2 linked regions of the Metabacillus sp. KUDC1714 genome follow. The main gene of each other region encodes a partner of the protein of the gene in region 2 in a complex. Links are inferred from orthologs where the notes say so. Each region holds a gene or a part of one and is shown on either strand. Other genes may lie near its edges.

Region 1 (6,182 bases), 230 kb from region 2 along the record:
TTAATTATTGCTTTTATTGCTCGTTCAGCATCATTTCGATATACTTCAGATGCCTCAACTGCAAGGCATGCTTCTAAATTTTTATGTATCGTTTGAATAGCCTTTGCTTCTCGATCAACAAAAATACACCTTTCAATCCCACGACTCAAAGCTTCGATACCTAACCCTCCGCTACCTGCAAACAAATCCAAGGCATTTCCACCATCAAAATACGGACCAACCATATTAAAGATCGCTTCTTTTACCTTATCAGTTGTAGGTCTTGTGGTCACCCCTGGTACTGCTTTTAATTGTCTACCTTTATAATTACCTGAAACTACTCTCATATCTGTCACCACTACTTTTTTATTTACATCTCTACAAAGGATTTTCTATGGATCTCTATGTATGTGAAAATCTCTATACTTGTAGAAGATTCACTTTATCCTACCATAGCACTTCTATATGTTACAATATCTGATCATTGTGAAAGAAGTTTAGAAAAAATTTTTTCTTTTATGTATATGGAAAAACCATTTGGTGATAATGAGTAGTAACAACATCGATTCGTTGATGTTGTTGCCAACCGCGGAGAAGACTTACGTTTCCCCATAAGTTCTTCCTCCGGTTTCTCCTCTCCCTTTGCCTTCAACCTTTTACATGTGAAAAGGTTTTGAAGGACCCTACAGAGTATATCTGTAGGGTTTTTTTTCGTACAAAACTATGATTTTTACTATACTTCTCATTTTAACATCTTCATGTTATAGTGAAAATTCAGTTTAAAATGGACGTATATAATATTTTAGGGGGAAGTTATATGATTCAACGATTTATTGAGTTAGGTGAAGGCTATTCTGATATTTATGAACTTATTGAAACAGCAAGAGCTAACAAACATCGTGTGTCTAAGCTAATTGCCTTACATACAAAAGTTAATGAAAAAGCGGTTACTTCCTTAGTTGTAATTATGCAACCGACTGATCAAGGGAAATTCCAGGCTCTTTATATTTGTCGTGAAGGGATTCCAAATCCACACGTTAAGGAAAATAAACGCTATGAGTTATTTGAAGTTCTTTCAGCTTATTTAAACAAAGACATTATTCAAATTGATGTTAAACCATCAAATATGTTTAATGAGCTTGAACTTTATTATCAGCATTTGATTGGGATATTAAGGTTAAATCATTATATCCCACCAATGCAATAGGAAGCTGAAAAAACAAATAGCAAAAGCACGTCCTGTACTTCATATATTGCTGCAGTTCAATTAAGATTTTATTTGTTTCCAATAACGTAAAAAGGGCTGTCCTTTAGGAAAGAAAGACATTTACATGTAATTCTTTCTGAAGACAACCCTTTTTATCGAATCAGAATTTATAACTTTTCTTACTCAGTTTTGGTTTTATGTTCCAGCACTTACACCCTTGGGAACTGATCAAGAAGCCTTGCGCTTTTCTTAAATGTTTATTTCACAAGTTATAAACCTATCTTATAATCATATTCCTTCGCTTTATCCACTTTAGATTCAAATTCAAGTTTTAAATGAGGCTTATAGGATGGTTCTGCATGTTTCACAAACGAGTAGGAAGTAAGCTTTTGTACAGTTTGCTCCACCATATCCATATTGCAATATAAAACAACATATTTTAATCGTTTTGAAACATAGTGAACGTTTCCAAATTTCCTAAGCATTTTTATATGCTTTAATGAGTGAAGCCAAACGACTATACCTTGACGTTTTTCAAACATATTGATTCTCCCTTATTTATATAAAAGAACTTTTCCCTTTAACTATTTATCGCTCCACTTTAAAAGTCTAGCAAAAATTTTCAATTCTAACAATATTCCTTCATGGAATTTTCAAAAAAAATAAAACGAGTGTATTTAACTCGTTTTATGACACCTTACAGCCACACCCTCCACCAGAACCACAACCTCCTCCACAGCTTGACCCAGTGTCAAAGAAGGGATTACCTGTCGGAACTTTAATATTCACAGAAACGGCTTGGCCAACTTGAACACTTATTTCATCAAGTAATGCTTGCAGTTCATTTTCTGCTTTTTTAAAATTGAACACACTCTGATTTAAATCGAGTTCTCTTTTTATATCACGCATATCCTTTGATATCTTTCGATAATCCGGATGGTATTTACCAAAGCGCTGGACATCTTCATATAAGTCCTTCGTTTTCGCAAATTGAGAAATGAGCTGTTGAGCATCTTTGTCATTTTTTAATCTATAGAAACTACGACGATATTCTTCTGCCGGCACCGACTTGAGAACCAAGCTTGCAAGTTGTTCCGCTTCATCTAGTAGTAACATGCTTTCAATAGTAGCAAACATAGAGTATTTGCACCTCCAGCATTCATTTTACCATGAATAGAAGAAAATGAAAATCATCTACCTTGTCACATATATTATTGGATCGAAACCGTCCATATTTTTTTTAAATCATAAGTTGTTGAATCATTGTGAACAACCTCCACCATCATTTCATGTACACCTCTGTTTAATCCCTTTACAATAAAGGCTGCAGTATTCATGTCATCAATCTTTTTCCCATCTACAGATACTTCAATATGACCTTCTCCACTTACTTTATTACCGCCCTTTTCTTTAAAAGAAAAATTAGGAATATAACATTCTACATATACATCTTTATTTCGTACATAATGTTTTATATTCAAGGAAGCCAGTTGACTTTGACTTACAACCTCAACTACATCATTAGAAACATTCGTCACATGGAGAGGGACTAATATTACATTTCCCTCAGGACGTGGCTTGTCTTCTACACAACCTGTCATTCCAATTAATATGAATACAAGAGCTAATAACCGTTTCATTTTATCGCCTCCTTTTTTGTATTGTTTACAAATAAGGATAAAATCATGAATATTTCTTTTGTTTTGGCTCTCTTCTAAAAGATTGTTGTTTTTGAACAAAACTGATTAGGTTGATTGGAACGGATATGCGAGACTCCTGTGGGAGTAGCGGGACAGATGAGACCCCGCAGGCGCTTCGCGCTGAGGAGGCTCACCGCCCGCCCCACGGAAAGCGAGCATCCTCTCGCTGCAATCAACCAACCCAATACTATTTTAAAAGCAACAAAGTTTGCGAATCAGCCTTTGTTTTTAACTTTAATTGACTAAAACAGTTTTCGTTTTAAAAGCAACAATCTCTTAGATAAGAGCCATAAGAAAAAACGACTTAAAAAAGCCGTTTAATCCTGTTGTCTCATTGTTTGAAACATCGCAATCATCATTTGTGCCATTTGAACTGAATTAGAAAATTGCTGTACTTTATGAGGAATTGTTTTTTGATAATAGTTCATCATTTCTATTTCTAATGACTCTAGGTCATTAGGATTTCTAGACAGTTTACGAAACCAATGTGGCTGTTCTCGGATAAATGTCTGTCGTTCTTTATTAGCGCGAATATGTTCCTGAATTTCTTTTCTCATCCAACCCCTCCTACATGTGCCTCGGTTTTATTTCCTGACACACATTAATTAGGCGTGCCTATTAATCCTTTCTAAATGAGAAGGGTTGTTGATTACTACCTGATGATTTTTGCCCTGAACTTTTTGATAGTCCAAATTGATCAAACAATCCTTGAATCGTTGATATCGTACTACTCATATTTGAAATATGATGGTTAACTGTGTTCATATCCATATTTTTTACCGCTGAAAACATTTGAGACATAAAATCAGCTTTTTTTTCTTCTGATTGCTCCTCGCTATTTTCATCTTTATATTGTTTCCATACAACATCTTTCTCACCAAGTAAATACCAATCCTCAAATACTTCCTGCCATTCCTTATTTCCCTTTCTTACCTCTTGTACAAGCTTTGGATGTTCTTTCACAAATTCTTTAAATTTTTGAACAGATGGATGTGGTTTTTTTGATGCCATTATCTTCACCTCATTGATACATTTGCCTATAATATGTTATTGAAAAACAGCAATAATGTTCGCCCATTTTAGAAAGGCAGATTTCGGAGTTTTCTCATGAAATACTTAAAGCAGGTTTAAAACAAACAAATAGAAAAGAGTCTTTAGAAACAATTGCTACAGCAAAGAAAATTTTGGTAAACTATCACTAGCAAAAGGAGAGGGTTAGCCATATGACAAAGGACGAGTTAATACAATTAACAAACGAGGTATTACAAAATGCAGATAACGAGGATCTATATGTACTAGAACTTTTACTTAGTGGATTAAAAAGGAAGCAATATCATGAAAAGGGCTCTTATATCGGTGCGTTACTTCATGCAGAAGGCGAGTTTAAAGACAATCAATTTACAATAAGGATTCCAAATACACCTATTATTCAAAACTCATTAAACATTGTCCATGGTGGTATTACAGCAACGTTACTTGACTCAGCAATGGGTGGACTTGTTCATCATTTACTACCTCCTGACAAAACTGCTGTAACAACAGAAATTAAAATAAATTATGTAGCACCAGGTGTTGGAAAAGAATTAATATGTAGGACTAACACAATTCATAAGGGAAATAAAACAGTTGTAACTGAAGGAAAGGTTTTCCGAGACGACGGAACCCTTATCGCACATAGTACGGCAAGCTTTTTTATTATCAATAGAAGTTAATTGGGGATATTAAAACAAGAAAATTTTTTATAAAGAAACAGAGTAATGTTTGTAAAAAAAAGACGAAATTCGGTAAATTCTATCTGAACGATAAAAGAAAAAGGGTATTTGTCTGCTTTCTTTGATTAGCATATGCAAAAACGACGTGCCTATCTTAAGCTAAAGTGAGACTTGATTCAGTGGGATTCTCCATTGAATGGCTGCGTAACTTTTCACTCTTAAAACGCCAGATTCTGTGAACTTCGACTGACTTTGATAACCTGTCCATCGACGTAGATTTTTAAGAGTAGTTTCCCCCTCACCCCAACTTTCTCCTTAAAAACTTAATCGTGCTTCGATTTACTGCTCGTTAAGTATTGGGGTAATTGGTTTCCTAAACACAAAAAGGATGGCTACATTGTTGTAACCACCCTTTTCTTCACTCCACTTGTTCCCATTTTTTTATAAAGTTTTGCGTATAATATAGCCCGTCAACACCAACACCTAAGTGCGTAAATTCCTCATTTAGCAATGCTTCACGGTGACCTTTACTATTCAACCAGCCTTCTGAAGCTGCAATCCCGTCCACATATTGTGCAGCAATATTTTCTCCTGCCATTTCATATTTCACATTAAATTCAGCAAGGCGATCAACCAAGGTTCCTTCAGTTGGAGATTCATGGGAAAAATAATTATTTAACTTCATATCCTCACTGTGTAAAAAAGCAACTTGTGATGTTACATCGTCCCAATTAACCAATGGAATCCCATGTCTTGTACGAATCACATTTGTAATCGATAATATTTGTTGCTCTGAGCCACTCTCAATTCTCTCCCATTTTTCTTCACTGTTTTCTTTAGCTTCAATTAATTCACCACGATATGTTACTTCATATGAGCGCTGTTTAATAAACGTTTCTGGATCCAAAACCCGTATACTTGATAATATCCCATCAAACTTATCAATATATAATTGCACAAAGACATCTCCGAGTTTAACTGTAGGTCTCGTATTCATATCTTCTTCTGAAAACTCAAAACGATAAGAGTTTCCTACATATTCTAGTGACAAACTTGGCGAAACTGGCGCGATTTTAAATACCTCTTGAACAGGTTGTCCAATTTTAAAAGGCTTGGCATTTACCTCACTACCGATTCCATACACAGTAACAACCTTTTGATCTAAGATTCCTATTTGCATATACTTGTCATTTGCTTGTTCATAAATCCACCAATCATAATCATATGCTGAAGGATCGATTCGATCTGGCTCACCAAATAAAGCTGTTATTTCCTCAGATGATTTATTCATTAAGGACAATATCCCGTCAGCTGGAAGGTTAGCTGTTCCATCTTTTGTGACAGCTTCTTTTTCCTTTGATAATTCTTCATTTGAAATTTGGACATTTTCTTCCTCGTGCTGTTCGCTGGGAGTGTATTGTCCGAAATAGATAAATAACGTATAACTTATAAATATAATAAAAAATATGACAACCGTTCGAATGATAATCCGCAGTTTAAGCCCCTCCTAACTACTCTTCTTTCTATCATTATATGAAAACTTCTTATTGATATACTTTTTATTTGACATGTAAAGTAGTATTA
Region 2 (7,888 bases):
CTGGAAAAACATTTCATAAAAATCACCTAAACGAAAAAATAAAAAGGCATCTTGATAGTCTGCCTTAACCTTTAAATATTGCTGTATCATCGGCGTGTAAGTAGCCATGTTTATCCTCCAATATCACCATAACGTTCTTTAAAAATCACTGTTTATTATAACATATATCGACATATTCTTGTGATTTTAACAAAAGGGAAACATAGGAATCTCGCGAAACTTCTTTAATAATGCGGTGTACGTGGAAAGAGCTATCTGGAGGACAGTGAAAATAGCAATGGGGATTAAACAACCAAGGTAGTGCATCAGAAAAACTTGTCCGACAAAACAACTGAATATAGATTTTGAGGAAATAAAGAAAACTAGGAGGACAATTCCTCCTAGTTATTCCTCTACATCTCCAACTAGAAATTCTGGATTTAAATCTTCAAATTCATCATCTAGCTCTTCTTCCCACTCTTCGTCATCATCACAGCCATGGGGATTTACATGTACACACACTTTCGTTTCCCCAATTACTTCTGCCAGATGCTCACGTTCTGCTTGAACGATTATTTTGTTTCCATTTGGTGAAATCGTTACTTCTAAGCAGTTTGGTTGTTGTAATACTTTACAGATTACTTCATGCTCATCATCAATAAAGTTATCATCTTTATATCTTAACTTTATAACATCTACATATTCTACGCGTTCGGTTACAACCTCTGTTTTTGTGTTTTCATTGTAAGAATACCAAACGTTAATATCGTAAGTACCCTCTACTTCAACTGTTTTACCATTCTTTTGAGCATCATAATTATGGTTAATAATCCAGCCACCTAAAATGCTCGCAGGTTTTTGCGATGGTGAAATCGTATGTGTACATTGTGAAAATTTGCGTCCTTTCGCAACAACTGCTTTTGTAATTATTTCTCTGTATTCAGACATTCGAGCATACCCTCCTCAATGAATCTTCTTTTAATCCTATGCTAGGCTAGTAATGATTGTGCCAAAATAATTGACTGAAATGATGACATGTTACGCCAATACATGAAACCTATAGTTCATTGTATGCTGAGGGTGATAAATATGTGCCTAAAAAAGAAAAAAGGTGCATGATTATCTAAAAATACTTAAGCCTAATCTTTTTTGGAAAGAAAAATAAAACTTACTTGCAAGCTATTAAGGTGTGAGAAAGAACCACAATTGCATATTGATTGAGCAATAATAGAAAACAACTAAAAAAATACAAAGTAAAGAGAGATGGGTTAACCCACCTCTCTTTACTTTGTATCATATGCATTTTTATGAACAGCTACCACCAGATGAATTTTTAACTTTAGATCCTGTTTCTCCTGCTAAAAGATCTCCACCTGTTGACGTAATAATTTCATTCGTAACTTTGTTTGAAATTGTATGTGAAACTAATTGAAGTAAGTCATTTACTTCTATTTGTGATTCTTGGAATTCTTGAATAATTGGAATTTCATCCAATTCATTTTGAATTTTATCAATTTTTGCTTCAACTTGTTTCAATGCTTCATGTTTCCCATAATGTTGAAAGTTAACAGCTTGTTTTTGAAGACTTTTAATACTTGCAATCATTTCCCGTACTTTTTGATTTTCGTTGATTTGTGCCTCAGCACGTTTAAAGAAATCAACCTCATTTGATTCAGAAATCATTTGTGCTAACTCACGAGCTTTTGCTACAATATCGTCTTTTGTATATAATGTCATCTTATTTCACCTCAACCGCTTCTTCTATCATTTCTCCATCAAGCGTCCATGTTTTTGCTTTCGTAATTTTCACCTTTATAATTTGCCCAATAACAGATTTAGGTGCTCTGAAGTTTACTAGCTTACTTTTTTCCGTGTAACCTGCTAAAACATCAGGGTTCTTTTTACTTTCGCCTTCAACAAGAACATTTACAATCTTGCCTTCGTATTCTTTTAATTTCTTTGCAGATATTTCATTTACAAGAGCATTTAAACGTTGAAGACGTTCCTTTTTAACTTCATCAGGTACATTATCCTGCATTTTAGCAGCCGGAGTACCTTCACGAGGTGAATAGATAAACGTATAGGCACTATCAAATTCTACTTCACGGTATAGAGATAACGTTTCTTCAAATTGCTCATCTGTTTCATTTGGGAAGCCTACAATGATATCCGTTGTAAGGGATGCATTTGGCATTGCTTCCTTAATTTTACGAACTAGTTCTAAATAATGTTCACGACTATATTTACGTGCCATTATTTTCAGAATATCCGTGCTTCCAGATTGTACTGGTAAGTGAATATGATCTAACAGATTTCCACCCTTTGCTAAAACTTCGATTAAGTGATCATCAAAATCACGCGGATGGCTTGTAGTAAAGCGTAGTCTAGGAATATCAATTTTAGAAATTTCATCCATTAGATCGCCTAAACCATAATTAATGTCTTCAAAATCCTTACCGTAAGCATTAACGTTTTGCCCAAGAAGGGTTACTTCTTTATAGCCCTGTGCAGCTAGATGACGGACCTCTTGGATAATTTCTTCAGGACGACGGCTACGCTCTTTACCTCGTGTGTATGGTACGATACAGTACGTACAGAATTTATCACAACCATACATAATGTTTACCCATGCCTTAATATTCCCTTTACGGACTTTTGGAAGGTTTTCTATTACGTCCCCTTCTTTAGACCATACTTCTACAACCATTTCTTTAGAAAGATATGCTTCATTTAGAATGTTAGGCAAACGGTGGATATTATGTGTACCAAAAATCATGTCAACAAACGGATGAACCTTTAAAATACGGTTTACAACAGATTCTTCCTGTGACATACAACCACAAACCCCTAATAATAAATCCGGTCTTTTCTTTTTTAATGTTTTAAAGTGACCAAGTTCTCCGAACACTTTGTTTTCTGCGTTTTCACGAATTGCACAAGTGTTTAACAGGATTACATTCGCATCTTCAACACCATCTGTTGGTTCATAGCCTAGTGCCATGAAAATACCAGCCATTACCTCAGTATCATGTTCATTCATTTGACATCCGTATGTGCGAATATAAAACTTCTTACCATGTCCCATTCCTCGAAATTCTTCTGGAATCGAGAAGCCATCATACTTTACTTCTTCTTTCCCGCGCTTTTTCGCTTCCTTTAATGAAGGAGGCATATACACTGCTTGGAAATACTGGCTGTAGTCCTTTTCGGATTTTTTGTCCGTTGGAGTTACTTGAGTACTTTCCTTACGTTGCTGTTCATTCATCGTGTGATTCTCCTTTCAAACTACCCTTTTAAAAACTTGTTAGTAAGTTTCTAACTTTGTAACAATTAATTTAATATCCTAAAAGTGAAACTTATTGGACATAAACTAAGGTCATTTAAACGTTGTATTGATCTTTTATCTCATTTATTTAGGTTGACTCGCCAAACTTTGTTGCTATTTACCAAGTAATTCGATGTGGTTGATTGGAGCAAAAGATGCTCGCTTTCCGCAGGGCGAGCGGTAAGCCTTAGGCGCGTAAACGCCTGTATGAGCCTCACCTGTCCCGCTACTCTAAGCAGGAGTCTCGCAATCCGTTCCAATAAACCTAATATAGTTTTTGTTTTAAAAGCAACAACCTCTTAGAATAGATGCGAGCCTTTATTTAAATAATATTATAGAAACATACAACTTAATAGTATATCGCTTATTGTTGTATATCACAATTATTTAACCATACTGTTGAAAATTGTACATGATTTTTCAATAAAATGCGAATCTAGTTTTTGGATGGACTTCCTTCAAAAAGAAATTGAATTTTGCCTTCTTTCCACTCTAATTTCGCATCAAACGTTTTTTCTCCCTTTTTAAATCCCTTAATTAAGTTAGAGTTACCTTCATTTAATAGCTTTTGAATATTAGTCTGAGAGATTTTTTTTCCTAATATTTTTTTCGAAATAGTGAAGGTACATTTGATTGTTTTGTAGTTTGCACATCCATAAAATTCACCTTTATCGACTATATCACCATCACACAGCTTACATTTTCCAACCTTTTTGCCTATTGTGTATCGGGAAGATGTTCGCTGGATTGAGTCTACTTTTAATCCTTCGAAGCTCCAATTAGGTGCAACTGTTATTGCGTCAGATACTATTTTTGTAGACAGCTTTTTTGTTTGTTCCATAAATAAAGATGGTGATGCTTGTCCTTCACCTATTTCTGAAAGGCGTTGCTCCCATTTTGCTGTCATTTCTGGTGAAGCTAAAATGTGATCACCAATTGCTGCAATTAGCACTTTTCCTTTATCTGTCGCATACACTTGGTTCTTTTTAATATCAATGTACTTTCGGTCCTTCAGCATTGTGATAATACCTGCTCTCGTCGCTTCGGTACCTAACCCTTCTACTTTGCTTAAGACCTTTTCTAATTCATCATTATCTAAATATTTCCCTGCCGTTTTCATTAAAGTTATTAACTGACCTTCCGTATATCGCTTTGGCGGCTGAGTTTTTCCTTCCTTTGCTTCAACCTTATGAACATGTCCAGAATCACCTTTCGAAACATTAGGGAGTAGTTGATCTTTTTCTTTGTCAGCTTGAAATATGACTTTGCGCCAGCCTTCTTGAATTTGTTGTTTTCCCTTGGTAATAAATTCTGCACGGCCATCAACAAGGGTAGTTAATGTTGAGTAATCAAAAATCGCACTTTCATAGTGGGCGGCAATTAACCTTCTAACAATCATGTCATACATTTTTTGTTCGTCAGCAGATAATCTTTTTGGATCCTTTACCTGTTCAGTTGGGATGATTGCATAGTGATCTGTTACCTTTTTTTCATTTACGTATCGAGAATTATTTATGATCGAAGGCTTTGGTAACGGAAACAAATCCTTAAAGTCATCAAAGGCACTTAATTTCTTTAAAATTTCAGGAAACAGCTCTGCTTCCCCTTTTGTTACATAGGCTGAATCACTACGAGGATAAGAAACAATTCCTTTTTGATAGAGTGATTGAACGATGTCTAACGTCTTTTTTGGTGAAAATTTAAATGCCTTATTTGCTGTTGCTTGAAGTGATGACAAGTTGAAAAGAAGCGGTGGCTGATATTCCTTGCGCTCGGTTATTAGTTCTTTTATTTCAGCTGGTTTATCTTTACAAAATGCGGCCATTCTGTTTGCAAGCTCAACATCCATTATTCTTGTTTGTTGATCCTTTTGCCATTTCCCTTGATATTTCTTCCCGTTTATTTGGAACGTTGCAACAATTTCCCAAAATGGCTCAGACTTAAATGCATCAATTTCCTTTTCTCTTTTAACGATTAATGCGAGTGTTGGTGTTTGAACTCTACCAGCTGAAAAAACGTCATTGATCCCTTTTTCTTTTAATAAAAGCGAATACACCCTTGAAGCATTCATCCCTACTAACCAATCTGCACAAGCACGAGAATAAGCTTCAAAATATAGGTTTTTCGTTTTTTCATCATCAAGTAATTGGCGAAATCCTTCATAGATAGAAGCAGGAGTTAGTGATGAAATCCATAATCTTTTTAAAGGCTTCCTTATACCTGATAGGTGAATGATATTACGTATGATAAGCTCACCTTCACGACCAGCATCTCCAGCGTGGATAATTTCATTAACTGCTGGATTTTTTAAAAGTTGTTTGACAATATTAAATTGTTTTGCTTTTGACTTTGTAACTTCATATTTAAACTTTTCAGGAATGATCGGCAACATCGTTAATGACCATTTTTTCCACTCCGACTTATAAGCTTCAGGTGCACTTAATTGAGTTAAATGGCCAATTGCCCACGTACAATAGGCACCATTTGGAAAGAGTTCATTCGGCTTCACTTCGAAATAGCCATCTCTTTTCACTCTCTGAAATTGCGCACACAGGGTTGAAGCTTGATCGGGTTTTTCTGCAATTATTACCTTCATTGTTTTAATCACCCATACACTTTAATTCATTCTATTTTCCCTGGAATCTACTTTTAGTTTACAGTATTTTTCTTTAGATGAAAAATGTAAGAAAACAAAGTTTAATAGTTGAAAACATGACTTCATTTAATTCCTATTGAAATATCATATGTTTTATATACAATTATTCCCATAAAATAAATTCTGATGAAATACACCTTTCCCCATTTTACCTATTAAGACAAGAAAAAGCACCACAAAACTATGTGATGTTTCATAAAGAATTTAAAATGTATTATATACGTCCGGACATGAGGATTCTGTTGGTTTGTAAAAGCAGTGAGCCTTGAACCTTCCTGAGTTCCATTGGTTATACCATTGAGCTGGACAGGCACCTGATGGTTTAAAAAACCATAATGAGTAACTTGCTGGGTGGAAACGTTCGCCATTAATAACTCTACGGGCGAGTCTTATATCAAGTTCTCTTGCACCTTGATAAAAATATCCTTTTATCGTCGCTTCGAACCCACCTGGACGTTGAAAAACCATTCTTCTAATCGTATTTATTTCTTTAAAGTCTAAGCACCCAGATCGTGTTCTGTTGACGCCTACATTTCCGACCATTAGCATCCCTAATTGCCCATCACCTTCTGCTTCTGCTCTCATTAAGCGAGCTAACAATTTCACATCAGCTTCAGTTGCTTTTACAACAGCCAACGAACCCACTCCCTTTTTGTATTATTTGTAATTATATGTGAGGAGTGATCGTCCAAGTGTTAAATGTTAAGGTTTTAAAATAACTTTAATACAATTATCCTGGTGGTCATTAAATAGTTTATAAGCATGGTCCGCTTCATCTAGAGCAATTTTGTGAGTGATAATTTCCTTAGGGTCAAATTCTTTATTCATGATCATGTCAAATAACTTTGGCATAATTGGAATAACTGGAGCCTGGCCCATTTTTAAAGTGATGTTTCTAGTGAAAAATGCACCTAGTGGAAAATTGTTATAATTCGCACCATAAACACCTGTGATTTGTACAGTCCCATATTTCCTTACGGCTTTTGTTGAAATTTGAATCGGTCCGAGTGTTCCACCCTGTAGCTTTAATTTTTGTTCAATAAATTCAAGCGGTGATTTCTTACCATCCATTCCTACACAATCAATTACAATATCTGCTCCACCATGAGTAATCTCTTTTAAATGTTCACCCATATCAGGATATTCAGTAAAGTCGAACACTTCTACGCTGTTCATCTTTTTTGCATGATTAAGTCGATATTCTAAGTGGTCGATGGCAATCACACGTTTTGCCCCTTTCATCCAGGCAAATTTCTGTGTCATCAAACCAACTGGTCCACACCCTAAAACGATAACAGTATCACCCTTTTTCACTCCGCCATGCTCAATACTCCAGTATGCAGTAGGCAGAACATCTGATAAAAATAAAAGTGATTCATCCTCCAATTCACAAGTTTCAGGAATGAGAAAAGGAGTAAAATCCCCAAAAGGAACCTTTAAATACTCGGCTTGTCCACCAGGATGATTGCCAAACTTTTCCGTATAGCCAAAATATCCACCGGAATCATAATGTGGATTAGAATTATCACATTGACTTGTCATATCATGCTGACAATAAATACATTCCCCACATGAAACATTAAAAGGCACGACAACACGGTCGCCTTTTTTTACCTTCGTAACATTTGGACCTACTTCTTCGACAATCCCCATTGGCTCGTGACCAATTATATAACCTTCAGGTAATGGCATATTTCCTTGATATAAATGTAAATCAGATCCACAAATTGCTGTTGATGTAATTTTGACAATTACATCATCCCTTTTTTCCAACTTTGCATCTTCAACTTCTTTTACTTTTACATTATTAGGACCTTGATAAGTAACAGCTTTCATAGGTACACTCCAATCAAAAACTGGTTTAATTCTTATAAGTATGCCCCTACTAAGCTGGTTGCAATTCATGTTTATAGCACGACTAAAAAATG

The links. The genes of interacting proteins can lie anywhere in the genome.
Region 1: the proteins of HUW50_RS20225 (region 2) and HUW50_RS19150 are in contact, whole or in part, in a crystal structure (PDB 6PRK), measured with the Bacillus subtilis proteins. The link is inferred for Metabacillus sp. KUDC1714 from one-to-one orthologs.

Annotation. Positions count from the first base shown.
Region 1 is NZ_CP055263.1:4,163,843-4,170,024, reverse strand. Bases 599-3,448 are described here. They hold HUW50_RS19150 (YlbF/YmcA family competence regulator), read right to left. Parts: upstream 2,324-3,448; coding sequence 1,874-2,323; downstream 599-1,873. Other genes in these bases: HUW50_RS19140 (YlbE-like family protein), read right to left, coding at 3,204-3,443; HUW50_RS19145 (hypothetical protein), read right to left, coding at 2,398-2,826; HUW50_RS19155 (YlbG family protein), read right to left, coding at 1,456-1,728; HUW50_RS19160 (DUF7147 family protein), read left to right, coding at 797-1,186. In the rest of the region: 16S rRNA (guanine(966)-N(2))-methyltransferase RsmD, read right to left, coding at 1-326; YlbD family protein, read right to left, coding at 3,505-3,897; HUW50_RS19130 (PaaI family thioesterase), read left to right, coding at 4,110-4,598; HUW50_RS19125 (CAP domain-containing protein), read right to left, coding at 5,017-6,093. UniProt on the Bacillus subtilis protein: Regulates sporulation prior to stage II. Positively controls the competence regulator ComK at a post-transcriptional level. May modulate the translation, stability or activity of ComS. May work together with YmcA to regulate community development.
Region 2 is NZ_CP055263.1:4,393,342-4,401,229, reverse strand. What follows is about bases 1-2,845. They hold HUW50_RS20225 (regulatory iron-sulfur-containing complex subunit RicA), read right to left. Parts: upstream 1,717-2,845; coding sequence 1,285-1,716; downstream 1-1,284. Other genes in these bases: miaB (tRNA (N6-isopentenyl adenosine(37)-C2)-methylthiotransferase MiaB), read right to left, coding at 1,718-2,845; cotE (outer spore coat protein CotE), read right to left, coding at 385-927; mutS (DNA mismatch repair protein MutS), read right to left, coding at 1-108. In the rest of the region: more of miaB, read right to left, coding at 2,846-3,244; HUW50_RS20215 (DNA topoisomerase III), read right to left, coding at 3,741-5,900; HUW50_RS20210 (cell wall hydrolase), read right to left, coding at 6,165-6,596; HUW50_RS20205 (zinc-dependent alcohol dehydrogenase), read right to left, coding at 6,663-7,796. UniProt on the Bacillus subtilis protein: May work together with YlbF to regulate community development.